3 regions of the Paenibacillus sp. FSL R7-0210 genome follow, and region 1 is predicted to be linked to each of the others. Evidence: riboswitches for the same ligand, from Rfam matches in the RefSeq annotation. Region 1 holds a riboswitch; each other region holds the start of a gene.
What was found. A riboswitch is a leader RNA that binds a small molecule or an ion and turns the genes downstream of it on or off. The one in region 1 is predicted to bind cobalamin.
Positions count from the first base shown of each region.

Region 2: linked by a shared signal. The riboswitch ahead of MKY64_RS18195 (energy-coupling factor ABC transporter permease) and the one ahead of MKY64_RS24975 (anaerobic ribonucleoside triphosphate reductase) in region 1 are both predicted to bind cobalamin.
Region 3: linked by a shared signal. The riboswitch ahead of MKY64_RS22595 (S-layer homology domain-containing protein) and the one ahead of MKY64_RS24975 (anaerobic ribonucleoside triphosphate reductase) in region 1 are both predicted to bind cobalamin.

Region 1 covers NZ_JBBPAR010000001.1:5,910,924-5,918,180, forward strand. The annotation lists gene MKY64_RS24955 (hypothetical protein) at 1-550, opposite strand, end outside; tRNA gene MKY64_RS24960 (tRNA-Thr) at 707-778, opposite strand; gene MKY64_RS24965 (sugar phosphate isomerase/epimerase family protein) at 866-1,645, opposite strand; gene MKY64_RS24970 (MTH1187 family thiamine-binding protein) at 1,694-2,002, opposite strand; cobalamin riboswitch at 2,342-2,572, shown strand; gene MKY64_RS24975 (anaerobic ribonucleoside triphosphate reductase) at 2,882-4,867, shown strand; gene nrdG (anaerobic ribonucleoside-triphosphate reductase activating protein) at 4,864-5,391, shown strand; gene ssuE (NADPH-dependent FMN reductase) at 5,483-6,052, opposite strand; gene serS (serine--tRNA ligase) at 6,460-7,257, shown strand, end outside.
Region 2 covers NZ_JBBPAR010000001.1:4,237,795-4,245,051, forward strand. The annotation lists gene cobJ (precorrin-3B C(17)-methyltransferase) at 1-403, opposite strand, end outside; gene MKY64_RS18175 (energy-coupling factor ABC transporter ATP-binding protein) at 418-1,278, opposite strand; gene MKY64_RS18180 (CbiQ family ECF transporter T component) at 1,291-1,599, opposite strand; gene MKY64_RS18185 (CbiQ family ECF transporter T component) at 1,571-2,080, opposite strand; gene MKY64_RS18190 (energy-coupling factor ABC transporter substrate-binding protein) at 2,077-2,370, opposite strand; partial or broken gene MKY64_RS18195 (energy-coupling factor ABC transporter permease) at 2,370-3,135, opposite strand; cobalamin riboswitch at 3,421-3,615, opposite strand; gene MKY64_RS18200 (ArsR/SmtB family transcription factor) at 3,755-4,687, shown strand; gene MKY64_RS18205 (DUF6171 family protein) at 5,446-5,724, opposite strand; gene MKY64_RS18210 (alpha-N-arabinofuranosidase) at 5,737-7,230, opposite strand.
Region 3 covers NZ_JBBPAR010000001.1:5,343,917-5,351,173, reverse strand. The annotation lists gene MKY64_RS22605 (hypothetical protein) at 1-73, shown strand, start outside; gene MKY64_RS22600 (GAP1-N2 domain-containing protein) at 70-3,300, shown strand; cobalamin riboswitch at 4,506-4,699, shown strand; gene MKY64_RS22595 (S-layer homology domain-containing protein) at 4,913-7,084, shown strand.

The sequences.
Region 1 (7,257 bases):
GCAAATGCTCCCCATTCAGCATATAAAAGTTATCGGCTGCTCCCTGCCAGACCTTCTCCTGCGAGGGATGCGGCGACTGCCAGAGGGTAACGTATTCTTGAATGTCTTTTAGATACAGGGCAGGATCGCCCGTGAATGAGAAATATTGCGAAAGCTCCAGATGAATAACAGCAGAAGAATAACGCTGTACATGGGTCGATAAGGTTACCAGCCACTCATGTACAGGAGTGGAAAGCGCTGGGAAATGGGCCAGCGTGCCGGGTAAACTCAGGCGCAATTGCTCTGCAGCATCCGCCCATGGAATCTGCCATTGGAAGGCCTCTGAAAAATGTTCCCACTCAGGCAAATCCTCCACATCCGGTTGGTCCATATGGGGTTGAATCTTGCTCCAAGCTTGCATAAGCTGCCTGCTATAGCGCTGGAACTGGTCTTGGCTGACTAGACAAAACCATATTGGAGCGAGAAAATTATTCGTTTCGAAAGCTGTATTCTCATAATCAATCAAATCTGTATCGGCACTGGTAACACTCAGGAATGTCCGGTTTCCCATATAAGATCCTTGCCTCCTTGCCTCCTAGCATCCAACCATAAGCTCCCCACTTTACTTAACTAAAGGTTAGAAGAATGGTAGATGTTGATGCTTGCATAGAAAAAAGGCGCAGTTCCAAAAAACCGGAAACCCGCGCCACTATCGACTTTGTAAGAATGCTGGTGAAGGGAATTGAACCCCCGGCCTACGCATTACGAGTGCGTTGCTCTACCCCTGAGCTACACCAGCTTACAGACGTTTGCGTCTGCCAAGCAAAAAATATTATAACTCTTCCAGCGGAAAACGCAAGCCCTTTTTCCGCTGGTTGCTGTGTCCTCAGCCGTGCATCAGCCCCAGCCCGCGGAAATAATCCAGTGCGAGCTTAGCGCTTGCAAGGGAGGACTCCTCATAGGCCTCTTGCTCCACAATATAATAGAGAATTCCGCTCTGCTCCGCGATCTCGAAGACGCTCCGGAAATCAACCTCTCCCTTTCCGAGATCGGTCTCCTCATTGTCTGCTCCGAAGTCCTTCATGTGAACCAGCGGAACACGGCCGGCGTACCGTGACACATAATCAACGGGCCGGGCTCCCCCCCTGTATACCCATCCCAGATCAAACTCAGCCAGCATATGCTCGGCAGGAATCTGCTCCAGCCAGATATCGATGACCGCCTTGCCGTCAACCTCTTTGAATTCATAATCATGGTTGTGGTAGCCGTACTGCATCCCCGCCGCCCGGACCATCGCGGAAGCCTTCTCCAGGAATGGAATGATTCTCGTTACATCCTCTATGGAAGGGTTCGGCGGAAGCGGTGCCGACGGGGTGATCATATATTGCAGTCCGAGCTCTACACCGTATTCAATCTCTTTGGCTAATGCCTGTTCCATCTTATCCAGACTGCTGAAGTCCAGGCCTACATGCGCCGAAGGAGCCGCCAGGCCAAGTTCATCCAGCTTACGGCGCAGTTCCCCTGCAGATACACCGAAATAACCGGCGAATTCCACTGCCTGGTACCCCATCTCTGCCACCTTGGCCAGTGTGCCGAGGAAATCGCGTTCCGTCTGGTCACGCAGTGTATACATTTGAATTCCGATCTGCTGAGCTGCTTCTGCCATGAATAATCCGCTCCTTATTATCATTTCTGATTAGATACTGTATTCCCGCTACTCTCCCTGTAGCTTGCGCTCCACGGATTCCAGCTTGCTGCGACTGGTCGAGATCTTGTCGCGCCGGTCATCGATCTTGAGCGAGGTTGAGACTCTCTGCGCCCCGGCGGTGAACGGCGACTCGTGCAGCGCTTCTACCGCAGCCAGAATCCGCGCTACCGGCCCCTCAATAATCGTACCCATAGAAGTTAGCTCGTAGGTAATGCCCTCCACCGTCTCCAGCACGCGCTGCATCTCGGCCACATAGCTGCTGAGACTGGTGCTGCCTGTCCCAATCGGAATAACGGTCACTTCGCCAATTGCCATTGTGAACTGCCTCCTAATGATCTGATGTGCCTGCCTCTAACTTATCCTCTTATTGTAACGCTTCGCCAGGCTTGCTACAAATCACCTGCACCCTCTCTATTCTATTAATATCCGTCAAAATGATTACCAGGATTAGACGCACTCTATTTATGGATTCTTTGTGGCGTATTTTCGGAGATTTTATGAAAAATTCACGGCAGATTCATAGGAAAGTTGTGGATTACCTGTGGACTAACTGTGGATCAGCTGTGAGTAAAAGCGCCGAACCCGCTCCCCGTGCGGGATTGCAAAAAAACATTTACAAACACAATATATTGCGGTAGCTTTAATAGATAACAACAAAATATAGTAGAAACGGGTGTTTCACCCCTTGTAATAGAGGTGCGACTTAATAGGGAAGCGCGGTGCAAAACCGCTGCGGTCCCGCCACTGTAACCGGATGCTCCCAGGGTGCGATGCCCAGGGCCGCATTCTCCGGCTAATTGCCACTAAGGGGCGGAATAAGCCCCCCGGGAAGGCGCCGGAGGAGTTGCCGGAAGCCAGGAGACCTGCCTGTTTCGGTGGCACCGCTTAGACTCCTGCGAGGAACAGGGAAGGTGTCCGTATGCGGCCTGCAATAGCAGAGTTAGCCTTCCGTCAATCGGGCCAGAGGCTGCCGATACCTGAGGACGATCGCGGATTATTTTCAGGTATCGGCTCTGCGGAATATACAAGAACGGGCGTAAGCTATTTGCCCCTTGTCTGCTCGTATATTCCACCCAGACCACAGGCAAATTTCCGCTTCCCGGATCTTTGCATCATGCATTCGGGCATTTCCGGCCTTCCCGGCCGGAGGTGCTTTTTTAACGCTTACAATACCCGAGAGGAGAGAGTTATATAATGACGCTGCTGGAGAAACGTTATAACGAAGGACAAGCTGCACAGGAGGATCTTTTGGAAGAGGTCATTCATCTGGGACGGGATATTATCGACAGCCGGGATCTGGATCTGCTGCGCGAGAACGCCAACCTGAACGGGGAGAGCTTCTCCGGCAAAATGAGCAAATTCGGCAGTGAATACTCCAAATGGTATGCCCGCAACTTCACCATGCCGCCGCAGCTGGTACAGGCTACCCTGGATAATGTCGTCTATGTGCATGACCTGGATCAATACGCCATCGGAACCACCAACTGCATCTTCATCCCGTTCGAACGGCTTCTCCGTGAAGGCTTCAACACCGGCAACGGCAGCGTACGGCCTCCCAACTCGATTATGACGGCGATGTCGCTGGTGGCGATTATTTTCCAGTCGCAGCAGAATGCGCAGTACGGCGGTGTGTCCGCCAACAAGCTGGATTATGATCTGGCTCCTTATGTGACCAAGTCCTTCTCCAAGCTCTTCCGCAAAGGTCTGGAGTATTTCGAGGAGAATGCAGAGGTTTCAGAACTTGGGGAGATTACGATGAGCCGCAGCGATCTGGCTGAGCAGTATCCGCGCGCCTTCCGTTTTGCCCTGAAGGAGACGCAGAGCGAGACCCTGCAGGCCGCAGAGAGTATGGTACATAACCTGAATACGATGTCCAGCCGCTCCGGCGGCCAGATTCCTTTTACCAGCATCAACTACGGGACCTGCACCTCCCCGGAGGGCCAGCTTGTGATCAGCTCACTGCTGACGGCTACGATGAACGGACTGGGCAGCGGGGAGACGCCGGTGTTCCCGATTCAGATCTTCAAATGCAAGCAAGGCATCAACCAGCAACCGGGTGACCCTAACTATGAGCTGTTCCTGAAGGCAGCGGAGTGCTCGGCGCGCAGATTGTATCCGAACTTCGCCAACCTGGACGCTCCGCTGAACATGCAATATTATGATCCGGCTGACCCGGATACCGAGTTCGCTACGATGGGCTGCCGGACCCGTGTGCTCGGCGACCGCTTCGGACGCAACCATTGCTCCGGCAAAGGCAACTTGTCCTTCAATACGCTCAACCTGGTGCGTCTTGGACTGGCCCACGGCACGATAACCGGCCGCCGCCTGGCTGCTGATGAAGAAGGGTTCTTCGACGACCTGAATCACTATATGGATATTGCGCTGGACGGTCTGCTGCACCGCTTCCGTATCCAGGCTTCCCAGAAGGCCAAAGCCTCCGATTTCATGATGCGTGAAGGCGTCTGGGAGGGCGGCGAGCAGCTTGCCCCTGATGACAGTGCAGGCGAACTGCTGAAGCACGGCAGCCTGTCGCTGGGCTTCATCGGGATGGCCGAATGCATGAAAGCCATGTACGGCAAGCATCACGGCGAAGATATGGAGATTCACGCCAAGGCTGTAGCCATTGTCCGCCACATGCGTGAATATTGCGACCGCAAGAGCGAGGAGCTTAACCTCAACATCACCTTGTTCGCAACACCGGCCGAAGGTCTCTCCGGTAAGTTCACCAAGATCGACCGCAAGGTGCTCGGTTCTATCCCTGGGGTAACCGACCGTGAATACTATACGAACTCGTTCCACATTCCGGTCTACCATGAACTTAGCGCAGCCAAGAAGATCAGCCTGGAAGCCCCGTTCCATGAATATTGCAACGCCGGAGCGATCTCCTATGTCGAGCTGAACGGCAATGCCCGGAGCAATCCTGCAGCGTTCGTCAAAATCATCAAATATGCGCTGGAGCAGGACATCAGCTACTTCAGCATCAACCATCCGATTGACCGCTGCTCCGGCTGCGGCTATGAAGGGGTCATCGGCACGAATTGCCCGACCTGCAATGCCCATGAGGATACCACCCATATCCGCCGTCTGCGCCGGGTTACCGGGTATCTGACCGGTGACTATCAGACCCGTTTCAATGCGGCCAAGCAAGCCGAAGTCCGGGACCGTGTTAAGCATCTATGAACATCTGCGGATATTATCCGGAGTCGATCAATGAAGGGGAAGGCCTGCGGGCCGTCCTCTTCGTCAGCGGCTGCCGCCACCGCTGCCCGGGCTGCTTCAACCCGAAGACCTGGAACTTTAACTACGGGGAGGCCTTTACCCCGGAGCGCCGGCGGGAGATTATAGAGGAGATTGCAGGCAATCCGCTGCTGGACGGCTTGACGCTGGCGGGCGGGGACCCTTTTTTCTCGGCTGAGGAGGCTGCAGACTTCATACACGAGCTGCGCGCCGAGCTGCCGGCCTTCCCGGTCTGGATCTATACCGGCTATACGTACGAGGAGCTTACGGCTTCCCCGGGCTCTGCGGAATGGAAGCTGCTGGCCTTGTGCCAGGTCGTGATCGACGGACGGTTCGTCGAAGAGCTCAAAGACCTTACCCTCTCCTACCGGGGAAGCAGCAACCAGCGGATCATTGATATTCCGGCGAGTCTGGCGGGAGATAGGGTTGTTCTGTGGGAGCCGGAGCTGAGCTTTCAAGGAGTATAACTCCTAAATAGACAAAGGCACTAAACTCCCGCATCCGGGTGGTTTAGTGCCTTTTGATTGTACCGGGGATGATCGGACCGGCAGCGTAACCTTATTCCGCGGCTCCTGTCTGTCCTGCCTTGCGCCCCACCTTATGCTCCGTCTCCTCCGCCAGCTCTTCCAGCACGCTGTTCAGGCGTAAACGCAGCTCTTCAGCCAGCTCAACTACGCCCTGGTCGTTACGAACCGCCTGGGAGTCTACGGCGTAGACGCCGCCAAGAATGTAGCGGGCGCCAAGCACGGACAGTACCGGCTTCAGTGCATAGTCGATCGCCAGCAGATGTGCAAGACTTCCGCCCATGAAGAGCGGCAGGACGATTTTGCCGGCCAGCCCTTTTTGCGGCACCAGATCCAGGAAGGTCTTCAGTACTCCCGTGTAAGAAGCCTTATATACCGGACTGACTACGATTACCGCATCAGCTTCCGCTACGAGCCCATTCGCCTTGACAATGGCCTCGCTCTCGAATTTGGTATGGATCAGATCCTCCGCAGGCAGCTCCGCCACATTGATCCGCTCCACTTCATACCCGCGCTCCCGCAGGGCATTCTCTGCATACTCAATCACGGCATTGATCCGTGAGACCAGCGAGGGTGTTCCGTTAATTACGACTATTTTGGCCATTTCCGCACCTCTTCCGTCCGCATAATAGGATAAACCGGGCTGCTTCGCCGGGCATCAATACTTTAAATTAGTAATAATCCTAGCAGAGTACAAGGAATATTGTCAAACCCCTCTTATGCTTGCAAACTGCTGCCGCTCTGGTTATAATAAACGGCAAACCTATATCCCGACCAGGCCAACGACCGGCATCCAACCGCGAGGCGTCTGCGACCGGAGCAGCTTCCTGTTCCCTAAGTTTACCGGGTTTCGCCCGTTACCGCGAAGACCAAAGAGGGCCTGATTCCGCGCTGCTTAGCTGCTATACGCGAATGAGGTCAACCTGGGTGGCACCGCGAGCTGACGCTCCTCGTCCCATGGATGAGGGCGTTTTTTGCGTTTTTTTACCCACACTTAAGGAGCGGATGCAGATGTTGGATATGAATTGGATCAGGGAGAATGAGGACCTTGTACGGAAGACGGCCGAATGGAAAAGATTGAAGTTCCCCCTGGAGGAACTTCTGGAGTGGGATGACCGGCGGCGGGAGGTACGCCGGGCCACCGAGCAGCGGCGCGCGGAGCGCAACGCGCTGACGAAGGAGGTCGAGCGCCTGCTGCGCGGGGGCGACCCTGAAGGCGCCGAGCACGCAAAGGCGCAGGTGCGGGGCACCCTCAGCGAGCTGGCGCTGCTGGAGGCGGAGCTGGCAGAAGCGGAGCAGCGCTGCGGCGAGCTGCTGCTGGAAGCGCCGAATCCCGTGTCGGCGGATACGCCGATCGGGCCGGATGACAGCGCGAATGTGGAGCTGCGGCGGCATGGCGCGCCGCCGGTATTCGGCTTCCGCGCGCGGGACCATGTCGAGCTCGGAGAGCTGCACGACATCATCGACCTTCCGCGCGGTGTCAAAGCCGGAGGGCCCCGCAGCTATGTGCTGAAGGGGGCCGGGCTGCTGCTGCACCTCGCCGTGCAGCGGCTGGCGCTCGATGTGCTGATGCAGCGCGGCTTCACCGCGATGGATGTGCCCGTGATCGTCCGGCCGGAAGCGCTGGAGCGGACCGGGTTCTTCCCCGGCGGCCGGGACCAGACCTACGAGCTGACAGGCGAGAAGCGCTGGCTGGCCGGGACCTCGGAGGTGTCGCTGGTCTCGCTGTACAGCGATGAGATTCTGGAGCTGGATCAGCCGCTGCGGCTGGCCGGGATGTCGGCCTGCTTCCGCCGCGAGGTCGGCTCG
Region 2 (7,257 bases), 1.7 Mb from region 1:
CATGCATAATCGGCGCTCCAAGCAGCGAGGAACAAGACTGGATCGCCGATATTCCCGGGATCACCTCCACCTGTACCCCCTCTGAGCGGCTCCAGCCGCGTTCGATCAGTACCTCATAGACCAGCCCGGCCATTCCGTAGACACCGGCATCTCCGCTGGAGATTACCGCAATGCTCTGCCCTTCTTCTGCTCTGCGGACGGCCTCCTGGGCCCGGCTGACTTCTTCAGTCATCCCCGTGCCGACAATCTCCTGGTGCCGCAGCAGCGGCCTGATCAGATCTACATAAGTGGTATAGCCGATGACCGCCTCGCTCTCATCCAGCGCAGCCAGTGCGCGGCCGGTAATATGCTCCAGCGCTCCGGGGCCGAAGCCGATAATCAGCAGCTTTCCTTGTCTCTTCATTCTTCTTCCCCCGTTCATGAATAGCTGTGGTTAAGCGCAAGCAGCTTATGCAGCTTCACCTTGAATTCCCCGGCGGTGCGGGGAGCGCTCTGCCCTGCGGTCAAGCTGGCAGGCAGGCTGAACCATAAGTCAGCCAGCAGCGGCAGTCCCAGCCCGATGGACAATAGCTCTTCCCGTCCCGCAAAAATCTCCTCCGGCGTCCCCGCCGCCCGGCATCTTCCATGCTCCAGCACAATAATCCAGTCCGCCCAGCGGTAGGCCAGGTCCATATCATGCGTAGCCATAACTACGGTTGTCCCTTTATCATGTATGGCTTCAAGCCCCTTCAGCATCTGCGTTTCCGATAACGGGTCCAGATACGAGGTCGGCTCATCCAATAGAATCAGCTCCGGCTCCATAGCCAGTACACCGGCGAGTGCCGTGCGTTTCTTCTGGCCCAGACTAAGCTGGTGAATCGGTTTATCGCCCAGACCGGTTAGATTCAGCAGCTCCATGACCTCCCGGCAGCGCGCAGCGATAGCCGGTTCAGCCATGCCGCTGCCGCGCAGCCCGAACGACACATCCTCCAGCGGAGTGCTGAGGATCAGCTGCTGCTCGGGGTCCTGGAAGACCAGGCCCACTTTCCGCCGCAGAGCGGCCAGCTCTTTTTTGGAGTAGGATAACGCCTTCCCTCCTTGCACAACCGTCCCCTGCTGCGGGCGCAGAATGCCGACGGCATGCAGGAACAGCGTGGATTTGCCCGAACCGTTATGACCGAGCACCGCCGTCTTGCTGCCTGCGGGGATGGAGAACGTCAGGCCATGCAGTGCAGGCTCCTTCGTATCCGGGTAATGGAACACCACTCCGTCACAAGCCAAGCTAGATTCCTGATCCATGGGTGACTCCTTTCATGTGTTAGTGATAAAGTACGCCTCAGCCAGCAGCAGTAGCGCAATCCCGGCATAAGCCTGGATTGTATAGCGCCGCGGCACAGGATGCGCCGTATAAGGCGGGAGAATAATCTCATCTGTGAATCCGCGGGCCAGCAGCCCCTGCGATAATCCGTAATACCGGTGCATCGTGTTGCCGAACAGCGCTCCTGCCATAGCCGCAGTCTCCCGCATTCTGGCCTTGTAGCCCCGACGGCCTCCGCGCAGCCGGCGGGCCAGCAGCAGACCATGCGCTGCATCACTCAGCAGGAATAAGAAGCGGTACATAATCAGCATCAGGCTCCAGGACAATCTGCGGCATCCGCAGCCTGCGCAGCACCTGCAAAAGCTCACTGAACGGAGTCGTGAACATCAGGAAGAAGAAACAGCTCATGCAGGCAGAGATTCTGGCCAGCAGCTCCCCTGCCCGCTGAAGCCCGGCCGCTGTAACATATACCGGCAGGTTCAGTCCCGGAAGCGGGAATATTCCTGCCTCTCCCGCTGCCGGATGCCCGAATTCCACGAGCAGCGCCGGTACGCTAAGGGCATAGAACAGCAGCGCTGTGCCGAACAGCATGCCATAAGCACGGAAGGGAATACGGGCCTGCACTACACACCAGGACATCATCCATAGGGTGATTGCAGCCTGTAGTACCGGATGTACGGTGTAAGATAGCAGGAACATCAGGGCTGCGAACGAGCTTTTCCACATCGGGGACAACTGGCGCAGAGCATTATTGTAGGAGAGAACGTCAATCCGCCGGATCACTTGCTGCTATGCTGCTTCGTCCCGCCTTGCTTGCCCTTGAGCAGCCCCAGGGTATAACCGATCACACCGGCACCAATCGCGGCCTGCAATGCAAACAGCATACTCTCCGTCTCACCCGGCAGCTCGGTCAGCGGCTTGAACCACGGCTTATAGTCAGGATTCATTTCGGTAATCACACCTTCAGCCGCATCATCGGCCCCACCGAATTCCCCATTGACCAGCAGCAGCGGCAGAATGACCAGCAGAATAACAACCAGCAGCATCAATCCATTTTTCCATTTATTGCTCATTAGGCTCTTCCTCCGTTCACCTTGCGTTTCAGCAGCGACAATTCATTCGGGCTATACGATTTCAGCCAGTTCCACAGCAGCACCGTCAACAGCCCTTCACTGATGGCCAGCGGGATTTGCGTCACGGCAAAGATGCCCCCGAATTTGAGAAAAGATGCCAGAACGCCGCCTTCCGCCGCCGGAAAAGCCACCGCCAGTTGGAAGGAAGTCACTACGTACGTACTCAGATCAGCCACCGCAGCCGCACAGAACAAGGCCAGCTTCTCGCGGTCCGGCATTTTCATCATCAGTTTATACACTGCATATCCGGCAAAAGGACCCGCCACCGCCATCGAGAACGCATTGGCTCCAAGCGTAGTGATACCGCCGTGCGCCAGCAGCAGCGCCTGAAACAGCAGGACAATCGAGCCGATTACGCTCATGGGCAGCGGCCCCAGCATTACCGCACCTAGTCCGGTACCGGTGGGGTGGGAGCTGCTTCCGGTCACGGAAGGCATTTTGAGCGCAGACAGTACGAAGGTAAACGCCCCGGCCAGACCCAGCAGCAGCTTCAGGCTCCGGATTCTCCCGGGTCATGGCTCTCAGCTTGAAGATTCCAAGGACAAAGAACGGGATAAACGCCGCCCACCAGAACACCGCCCAGCCAACCGGCAGGAATCCTTCCATAATGTGCATCGCCCGGGCCGTCCCCGGTTCGTTCAGCATAAAGTACACCATAAATCCGGCAACCAGTGCCGCAAAGCTCCACCATCTGTGCTTTTTCATTTGTCACCCTCCATGTTTGTTGATTTCCCATTACAGATCATAAAGCCCAAAAAACCCACCCTATAGGGTGGGAGTGTATGTACGCAGGCAAGTTCGATAGAGCGCGCAACCCGTGGCGAAGCGGAACAAGGTGCTTTTCACCGTCCCATCACTATGGGCCGTATCCTTGTATCCAGCAGCTATAACCGGGGATCATCTTGAAGCACCAAGCTTTCTCCGGTCCATCAGGGCAGAACGCCTCTTCTCATTAACCTATCCGTACACCGCTCCTATCCGCGTAGAGTCGTGGTGTGCGTAGACAAGGTAGGTCTCCTGGCTTGGAATACAGGCGCTGCAGACTTCGTCTTCCCCGGGGGCTTCCCGAGTGACCTCATGAAGTGCAGCTCTTCCATACAGTGGCGGGACCGCTCGGGAGTTGCACCCGATTCCCTGTTATCCCTTGCCGCTTCCGGCAAGAGCACCTTGTTTCATTGCTAATTCATCTCACATCATAGCGGACAGAGATTGGCCTGTCTGTGATATAAATTGGAAAAGCTCGCCTGCAGCCAATCATGGCTTGTAGAAATTTTATTTGAGTAATATAATTATTAACTATATAACCTGAACGTGGAGGCATCCGATGAAACTTGATCTAACCGAACAATCTTTGCCCGTGTACGAGGCCCTGTCCAGTACCGTGCGCCTGCATATGCTGCGGCTGCTGTCCGATAAGCCCATGAACGTGAAGGAGCTGGCCGCAGCCCTCAAGCTCAGCAGTGCGATTATGACCATGCATGTGCGCAAGCTCGAAGCCGCCGGGCTGATCCGCAGCCATATGGCTCCCGGTAAAAGCGGTCTGCAGAAGATCTGTACACTGGCCGCCGACGGGGCTGAGATAGTTTTTCCGGGACAGGCCCGGACTCCGCGCAGAGGGTACCGCAAGGACATCCCTGTGGGGCATTATTCCGACTTCCAGATCGAGCCTACCTGCGGACTGTCTACGACAGAGAGGGTCATCGGGCACTTTGACGATCCCCGTTATTTCTGGGACCAGGAGCGGGTGAACGCCGGGATTCTCTGGTTCGGAAAGGGGTTCGTGGAGTATAAAATCCCGAATTTCCTGCTGTCGAGCCAGCAGCCGGAGGAGCTTGCCATCACGATGGAGATCGCCTCCGAAGCCCCGTCGGTCAACAACAACTGGCCGTCGGATATTACCTTCACACTGAACGGACAATCGCTCGGCTTCTGGACCAGCCCCGGTGACTACGGAGATAATCCGGGAAAATACACCCCGGCCTGGTGGCCTGCACTCACCAATCAATACGGCCTGCTCAAGCAGCTGCGGATTACTCAGACGGGTACCTTCATGGATGGGCAAAAGCTGTCGGAGGTCACCCTGGATCAGGTAGGCATCCGCAACAAACAATGGACCTTCCGGCTCTCTGTCGAGGAGGATGCCGAGCATATTGGTGGCCTCACCCTGTTCGGCAAGGGCTTCGGCAACTACAACGAGGATTTGGTGTTTGAGTTGTTTTATACAGATGGCGTGGCAGATTTGCCGGGTCCTATATGAAAGCCAGATTAGGGTGTGTAGAAGGTAGGTAGGTAGGTAGGTAGGTAGGTAGGTAGGTAGGTAGGTAGGTAGGTAGGTAGGTAGGTAGGTAGGTAGGTAGGTAGGTAGGTAGGTAGGTAGGTAGGTAGGTAGGTAGGTAGGTAGGTTAGTTTTCGTTTCAGCTACTTTTAGAGCTAATACTCCTTATTTCTGCTTAACGCTCACTTTCAGCAAAATTCAGGTGCATTAGTGCTCTTCATTTCTGCTCAACGCTCACTTTCAGCAAATTCAGGGGCACTTATGCCCCTCGCAACATCCATACAGCCCACTTCCAACCGCACCAAAGGGATTTTTCCCTCTCATTTCCTCATCTAGCCCACTTTCCGCCGCATCAGAGGGATTTATCCCTCTCATTTCCTCCTCCAGCCCACTTTCCACCGCATCAGTGGGATTTATCCCTCTCATTTCCTCACCCAGCCTACTTTCTGCCGCATTAGAGGGATTTATACATCTCATTTCCTCACCCAGCCCACTTTCCGCCGCATCAGTGGGATAAATCCCTCTCATTTCCTCCTCCAGCCCACTTTCACGCCGCATTAGATGGATTTATCCCTCTCATTTCCTCTTCCTCCCCCTCACCTCCACAACGCAAAAAAAAGCCCCTCCAACCGCCGCATTGTGCAGGTTGGAGGGGCTATCGGTGATCGATCCGTCTCTTATGACAAGAGCGGCTTCTAGCCTATCTTTTCGCCTGGCCCCTAGCCGTTAGGCGTGGGCCGTCATTCCGCCACCGGCTGCCACTTGCCGCCGCCGCCCGGCAGCGGACAGCTGCGGGCCTTCAGCCGGGCCACGACGGGAATGATACAGCCGCAGGCGGTACAGGTTACGCCATCCTGCAGCTTGGGGCAAGCCCCGCAAAGCGCAAGCCGCTCGGCATAGACCTCGTCTGAAGCGGTATTGCCGGGGTTGAACATGGAGGACGCCAGAATGCGGGCAATCTGTGCTTCCGTGACCTTGTACTCCTCCCGGCATCCTTTGCAGGCTGAAGTGGTTGTCATGCAGTTCTCTCCTTAGGCTTGTGGAGTGATGGCCAGTACCGTTACCGACATTGGTGGCAGCTCTACAGTCAGCGTATCCCCTTCAAGCTTGAAGGCGCTGAATGCCTGCGGTGTTACAGCTTCCGGCTGCTCAAAGCTATTGTGGGCATCGATGGAAGCTCCGGCCAGCGTTGTTCCGCTTACGGATGCTTGACCAGCCAATCCGCGCAGGGCAAGCGGCAACACTGCCGATGACGCGTGATTCAGGTTACACAGGCTGACATGAATGATGCCCTCAGCATTGACTGAAGCCGAAGCCGATACTTCAGGAATCTCTACGCCATCATAGCTGTATACCGGGCTGTCCACGGTGAACTCCAGCAGTTCTGCATCCTGATGCACCTTATACATGTTGAATACATGATAAGTAGGAGTCAGGAGCATTTTCTCGCCTTCGGTCAGAATAACAGCCTGCAGCACGTTCACGGTCTGGGCAATGTTCGCCATCCGTACACGGTCACTGTGCTTGTGGAAAATATTCAGCGTCAAGCCGGCCACCAGCGCATCGCGGATCGTATTCTGCTGGTAGAGGAAGCCCGGGTTCGTACCCGGCTCAACATCATACCAGGTGCCCCACTCGTCAACGATCAGGCCGACTCTTTTCTCAGGATCGTATTTGTCCATGATGGCAATATGGCGGGTAACCAGCTCATCCATGAATAGCGCCTTCTTCAACGTTGTGAAGTATTCGTCTGTTCCGAAGCCTGTAGCCGCGCCCTTATGATTCCAGTCCGAATTAGGCAGGGTGTAATAGTGCAGGGTAATTGAATCCATGAAGCGGGTAGCTTCACGCATCAGCACTTCCGTCCAGTTATAATCATCCGAATTCGCACCGCAGGCGATCCGGTGGATCTTGTTGTCTCCATAGTTACGTACATACGTCTGATATTGGCGGTACAGATCAGCATAGAACTCAGGACGCATGTTACCGCCACAGCCCCAGTTCTCGTTGCCCACGCCGAAATACTTAACGCTCCAGGCATCTTCCTGGCCGTTCTTCTGACGCAGCTCAGCCATTGGCGAGACTCCGTTGAAGGTCAGATATTCCACCCACTCGGACATCTCTTGAACAGTTCCGCTACCTACGTTACCGTTGATGTACGGCTCGCAGCCCAGCATCTCGCAGAGGAGCATGAATTCATGTGTACCGAAATGGTTGTTCTCTACCGCGCCGCCCCAGTGTGTGTTGATCATCCGCTTGCGCTCTTCGCTCGGGCCGATACCGTCCTTCCAGTGGTATTCATCGGCGAAGCAGCCGCCCGGCCAGCGCAATACCGGAATTTTCATTTCTTTAAGCGCTTCCACTACGTCGTTGCGGATACCTTTGGTGTTCGGAATAGGGGAATCTTCGCCCACCCAGATGCCTTCATAGATACAGCGTCCAAGATGCTCAGCGAAATGTCCGTAGATGTTGCGGTCAATCTTACCTTTGCGGATGTCGGTGTTCAGTACAATGCGTTCTGCCATGGGAAGTTAACGCTCCTCTTTAGATTA
Region 3 (7,257 bases), 570 kb from region 1:
GATCCGGGTCGATGAGCCGTTCATCTGGCTGCTGCACAAGCTGAATTATATTGAGGGGAGCGACGGGCCGTGAACAGATTCTCAGGGTCCATGATCACCCAGCAGATGTATACCCGCGAGCGCCGGGGCGTATACCGGTCTACAGAGGGCTTCGATACGGTAGCGAAATCGGAGAGTCTCGATAATAATTTTGTCAAAAAAATTCTGCATCCCTTCTGCCTCTACGATGCCCCGGCTGAGCTTACGGCACGCGGCGAGAAGGATGAGGAGCTGTATCCGGCTGCGCTGCATCTGTTCCATACGGAGAGCAACGAGACAGTGATCGGAGAGAGCCGTTATCTGGCGGCGGATTTCACGGGTCAGCGGAGCGCTTTTTTTGCCCATAATTTCGTGGTGCCGCCTATCCGCTCCGAAGAGATTGTCGAGGGGTATGGAAGCTGGCTGCATGCGGGGTTTGCCCGGAGCTATGAGGGAGAGCCTGGCGGAACCCTGCCTGAGCTGGATTCGATTCCTGTGGCAACCCGCGAGCTGGACGAGCCGTCTGATCCGCGTACGGTGCTGTCAGGTCTAGGATTCACAGAAGAGCTGTTCAAGGCCCTGCTGCAGGCGGTGATGCTGTCCGTAGCCGGGAAGAAGAAAATCTATGTAGCGCTGGATGTGCCGATCAGTGAGTTGTCGCAGCGTGCGGCCCGGCTGACGGAGGTTCTCTTCGCTGCGCTGCCGTATGACTTCCGCCGCAGGCTGGGAGTGATCACGTATGCCAAGGAGCCGCAGAGCCGCAAATACATTCACCTGACCTTCGTGGAGAAGGGCTCTCTGCGTCCGGGCGACCGCAATATTGAGAAGGATTATATCTTCGATCTGGCCGGCGCAAGGTTCCTGAATACCGACTTCGGCGAGTCGCGGCAGATCTATGCCGATCTGGCCTGGAAGACGCTGGTGGAGAAGGGCGGAAGCCTCCGTGATTTCGCTAAGTTTGCCGACAGCCTGCTGCTCGGGGAGAGTGCGGAGCGTAAGCTGTCGCTGGCGCTCTACAATGAGCTGGCGGTCTTTTATGAAATCGAGCAAGGTAATGAAGCCCTATATACAGACAACAAGAACGCTATACTCGGCGGCCTGCTGTCCTATCTGAAGCCGGAGGGGAAGCTGGATTCGCGGGTGCGGCTGAATGATATGTTCCTGGAGCGGTTCGACCGCGAATATGATCTGATCCGTAAGAAGGGGATTCCGTCAACGGAGATCCTGGAACAGTTCAAGGCGTATTACGCGCTGCCGGGCCATAATTACCGGGTGAAGATCGTCGATTACTTCATCAACGGGATGCTGAACTGCCAGTCCGGGGGCCGGGAGGATGTGCTGGCGGCGGCTTACGGGATTATTGAGAGCGATGCGGAGCTTAGTGAGGCGTTCTTCAAAAAAGTGCTGTCCCAATCTCTCTTCCGCAGGGCGCTGTTCGAGCCGTATCTGGAATCCCGGCTGGCTGCCGCTGCCGGAACGGCGGATATCCTCCGCCTCGTGGGCCACTTCGGCCGGAGTCTTCCGGAGGTGCTTCAGCAGGCAGCGGTACGGGATACCTTCAAGGAATATCTGCTGGAGAAGCTGCAGCGGGAATCCGATCCGGTAGCGGCGGTAACGGCTGTTCATGAAGCGGTCCAGCAGGCAGAGAAGCAGCGCCGCAGAGGCGGCGTATACCCGGAGGCCTTGTCCGTTATGGAGGAGCTCGGCACGGTTGCTGACCGCTTCCTGCTGAACCGGCTCTCGCTGGACGAGCTGACGATGGAGCAGCTGCTGGAGATCTCGTTCCTGCGTTACCGGGATACGGCAGATTGGCAGCCGCCGCTCGATGCGATTGCGAAGCGCAAATCGAATGCGCTACGCGCAGCCTACCGCTGGTTCGGGGAGGAGTCGCCGGACGAGGAGATTTTTGCCGGACTGACGCCGCGTGAGCTGGACGATGTACAACTGCTCGGTGCGCGGTGGCTGAAGGAAGCGCGGAGCCTGGAGCCGTTCGACCGGCTGCCGCTGGCCTTTTATCACAGCAGTGAACGTGAAGGCGGGCCGCTGGATTATGATGCGCTGCTGGATCTGGTGGTCCGCAAGGCGGGCAATGATAAGGAGACGGTGTACCGGTTCCTGGACTGGTCACAGCATAGCTGGCTGTTCGCAAGCTCTGGCAAGAAGCTGTGGCCGAATTACAAGCGGGCCGTGCTGAGATACTTCCTGGAGAGCGACCGCGAGGCGTTCAAGAACCGGGAATTCCGCAAAAACCATCTCGACACAGCAACGCCTGCTATGCAGACTGTCTACAATGAAGCCCGCGCCCAGCTGGCTTCGCCGCTGGCGCGGTGGGTCAGCCGCAGCCGATTTCAAATCCTGATCTCAGGGAGCATCCTCGGGATCATTCTGATTGCGGCGGTTATCCTGCTGAGCCAGCTAGGGGGACGCGGCAAGGATACAGCTGCGCCGGTGGCCAGCCCCAGCCCGCTTCCGGCAGTGACCGGACAAGCCGCTGTAGCGGCCCCGGTCTCTGTCCGGCTTGTCGGCGGTGACGCGGGGACTGACGGGAATAGTAGCGGTGATGAGGGAAGCGGAGAAGCGGGTAAGAATAACGGCGTTAAGCTGTTGTTCAGCTTCACTGATGCTGCGGAATGCTCCGCCTTCAAGCCGGAGCGGATCGGCGTGGAGTCCGCCAGCGGCGTTACGGACTACGAGGTTAAGGCAACGGTTAGCAGTTGCCAGGGTGAAGCAGGCGCCGGAGTGGATGGCGATGCGAAGAGTGAAGCAGGTGCCGGAGTGGACGGCGATGCGAAGGGTGAGACAGGCGCCGGAGTGGACGGCGGTGCGAAGGGTGAAGCAGGCGCCGGAGTAGACGGCGGTGCGAAGGGTGAGGCAGGCGCTGGAGTAGACGGCGGTGCGAAGGGTGAGGCAGGCGCCGGAGTAGAAGGCGATGCGAAGGGTGAGGCAGGAGCCGGAGTAGACAGCGATGCGAAGGGTGAGGCAGGAGCCGGAGTAGACGGCGATGCGAAGGGTGAGGCAGGCGCCGGAGTAGACAGCGGCGCGGATAGTGGAGCTGCCGCCTCTCCAGCGGCGGCGGGGACTCCTCCGTCACGCGTCTACGAGGTGACGGTGGAGCTATCAGCAGGCGCGAAGCTGGCAGCAGGTGATATGATCACCGCCGGAAGATACTCGCTGAAGCTGGCGGCAGATCCGGGCAGCGCCCCGGAGGCCACAGCTACAGCCGCGCCTAGTGCGGAGCCGTCCGCTTCCGCAAGCCCGGAAGCGGACACGGACGCGGAATAACACAGCGGCAACAAGCAGGCTGCGTAAGCTTTTAACTAACGCGATCGGATAATGCAATCGACTGCCGCAATTGATTGCCGCTACCGACCAACACAATCGACTAATGCTACCGACTGATGCAATCGACCAACACAATCGACTAATGCTACCGACTCACTCAACTGACTGACGCTACCGAGTGTCGCTTTTAACTAACGCTATCTAGTAACGCTCCTTAGTCACTCAGCCGACTTATACAACTAACTGATGGTTTTGACTCGATACCAAGTGATGGTACTGAGTAGCATTGCTTACAGTGATAGGTGTACTCTATACAACTAAAAACAGTAAAAAGGAAGGCACACCTCTCCTAACTGTATTCTATACAACTAAATTTGCCCGAATGGGCCAAAAAGCGGATACGGAAGCATTTTAGATGCACGAAATACAGCTAAAAGTACATTTGTCAGTAAATCAGACGATTTAGTTGTACAGATTGCATTTAAGCATAACGTTTGGAGCTAGAACAGTACCTTAGTTAGTCGGGGTACGGCAGCTCCCCAGCAAGCTAGGGGATTAAATGAATGCTGATTAGTTAGGACCTGATGATCGACTTGCGGTAGCTGATCTGCTGTGGGCGCATACAGCGCGGCATGGTGGGCTGGTCAGAGCCTGGTGCATACTACTTTATGTAGTACAATGATTTGCGCTTCGGCAGGCTGATACGAGCATAAAGTAATTAGTTAAGTGTGTTAGTGTCCGAATGAAGCTGCTCGATTGCACTTTGTACACTAGAATGAGGCATATCGAGCCTAATATGGTGTTCTGTTGTATTCGGTACATTAGATTTTGGGAATTTGGCCCGGCGGAGGGTTATTTGCCACAATCGATTGTATAAAATGCAGCAGAATGCGTTATCGGCCGCTTTTACACGAATTCTAATGTACATAATACAATCGCCTGCTGCCGCTGTCTCCGCTAGTACCGCCAACGCCTTAATTAACAGCAGAAGAGTCACTCCATAGTCCTGAATAGTACGATGTGCCGGGGAAGCGGGCATGTGCTGTTCAGGATTTTTGTGCAGAATGAGCGGGACTCGAGTGGATGGAATAGAAATAGCTTGTCTATAGACATACAGGGGAATAGTAGATATGATTGTTTCAGAATATTAAAATTTAATAAGCTTTGGGAAAAGGTGCAGATTGCCTCAGAGGCCGTGCGCTGTCGCTAGCAGATGCTGGCAGGGCTATGTCTAATAGAGGAATCTGCTTAAAAGGGAAGCCCGGTGCAAGTCCGGCGCGGTCCCGCCACTGTAAATACGGAGCAACTCCTGAGGAGCCACTGTCCTGCTAACGGGATGGGAAGGCGGGGGAAGCGGTGAAGTATGAGCCAGGAGACCTGCCTTTTTCGTTGTTGTTTCTATTCTTCGGGGGTAAGAATGTGAAAGCAGATGCTGATATTGGCGAGGGCTGTATATGCTGTATTGTATGTAGTGTGGGAGAGTAATCGGCTCCTTCAGCCGCCCTGTATTGTATTCTTCCCCGGCCGCCCTGCACAGGGCGGTCTTTAGGTTGCCGCTCTATCTGCGGAGGAAGCAGGATTCATCCATTCTATTTCAGGAAAGAGGTTAGTTATGAAGAACCATTCTCTATCATCCAGGTTCACACGGCTGGGACTTGCTGTCATTATGCTGTTCGCACTGCTGGGAGCAGCCGTAGCCCCGGCAGGACAAGCTGCTGCTGCACAGGCAGGCGGGACTTCCGCACCCGCGGTATCCGCTCTGCCCGCAAGTGAGGCAGCCAGCGTAACTGCTGCGGTCTATGCCACTGCGGAGTTCATGCTGAAGAACGGAGTCCAGTCGGACTGGCAGGCGATTGGCCTTGCGCAAGCAGGCTACAAGGTTCCTGCCAGCTATCTGAAGGCGCTTGAAGGCAAGGTGGCTGAGGCTAAGGGTGTTTTTGCCAGAGCTACGGACTATGCCCGGATCACGCTCGCCGTTAAGGCACTTGGCGGCGACCCGGCGAATGTGGCAGGCTATAACCTGATTGAGAAGCTCTACAATCACGATGCAATTACCGGCCAGACGCTGAATAATCCGGTCTATGCACTGCTCGCTCTGGATTCCGGCAGCTATACAATCCCGGCAAATGCGAAATGGACACAGTCTAAGCTGCTGGCAGAGATTCTGGCGAAGCAGAACCCGGACGGAGGCTTTACTCTGACCACGGGTGCGAGTGATCCGGATATGACAGCGATGGTGCTGAACGCACTGGCTGGACATAAGCAGGAAGCGGCAGTGAATGCTGCCGGTCAGCGGGCGGCAGCCTGGCTGGCTAAGGCACAGGATAAGAACGGAGGATATGGCGACAGCAGCGAGAGTGTAGCTCAGGCCATCATCGGTCTGTCTGCCTTCGGCATTGATCCGGCGGGAGCAGAGTATACCAAAGGCCAAATCAATCTGGTCAGCAAGCTGCTGAGCTTCAGCGCTACAGGCGGCGGGTTCGCCCACACTGCGGGCGGCAGCTCCAATCCGCTCTCTACAGAGCAGGCACTGGAGGCTTTGGTAGCGTACAAGCTGTTTGGAACAGGCGGTAAGCTCTTTGATTTTAGCGGCACACCAGTGAAGAATCCTCAGGTAAGTGTCTCGGTTACAGTTGAAGGTCCGAATGGAACATTGGCTGAGGGCAGCGTATACGCCGGAAATGTGCTTACGGCACTGGATAAGACAGCAGCAGCCAAGCGCCTGGCTCTGGTCAATGAAGCAGGCAATTATGTGACGGGGATCGGCGGCGTGATTGCGGGTACTTTTGGCGGATATGATGGCTGGATGTATGTAGTCGCACGCGGCGGAGCATGGATCTATCCAAGTGTAGGGATGGGCGACTTCGCGCTGGAGGAGAATGACCGCGTTGTGATCTATTATGGCGGGGACAACACGCAGGTGGTTGATGCCGTAACCGTGACTCCCGGACAGCCGCAGCCTGGACAAGATCTGAAGGTGCAGGTAACCCAGAAGCAATGGGTCTGGAATGAGGCGACCTTCACCTCCGATCCGGTAACCTCACCGGCAGCAGGCGTACAGGTAACCATCGGCGGCAAAACAGCAGTTACAGATGCTGCGGGCGTGGCTGTTGTGGCCGGAGGACTGCCAGCAAATAAATATACCCTGACGGTTACGGGATATCTGAAGGATAAAACCCCGGCCATCGTGCGTCATACGGTCCCGGTAACGGTGGCTTCTGCGGCGGCGGACCGTCCGGCTTTTGGTGATGTGAAGTCGATCTCGCCTTGGGCGCTGGAGTCGGTATACACGGCGTATGACCGCAAGCTGATGAACGGTGTGAGTGAGAACAGCCTGCTGTTTGCACCGAAAAAGAATATTACCCGTGCTGAATTTGCAGCGCTGCTGCTGCGGTTAACCGGGAACGAGCCGTCTGCGGCGTCTTCTGCTGGGGCCTTCAGTGATGTTAAGGCCGGTACATGGTATTATGGAACAGTGAACCGGGCGAAGGAGCTAGGAATCATCAGCGGCGTAAGCGCCAAAACGTTCAACCCGGACGGGCTGGTTACGCGCCAGGATATGGCTGTGATGATGGTTAGAGCTTTTAAGCTGGATGCTACATCAGCCGGAGCAGGAGCAGGGGCTGGTAAATTCAGCGATGAAGATAAGATTAGCGACTATGCATTGTCCGCTGTCCGTACGGTGACGGGACTTGGATATATGAGCGGTACCGGCGGCGCATTCGAGCCTACTGCTGTGGTAACCCGTGAGATGGCTGCTGCTGTAGCGGTTAGATTGCCATAGTTGAGTAAGAGTAGGGGATGGTATAGTTTAGTTGAAATTTCCATTCCGCTGCAGGATGGGTGCTGTACGCTGGGGCGGACAATAAGTGGATAAATGACATCTAATTTGGCAGGATTTGCTGCAAAGCGGGAGTTAGTTGGAAAAACAACACTTATTCACGCCCGAAGCTCCCG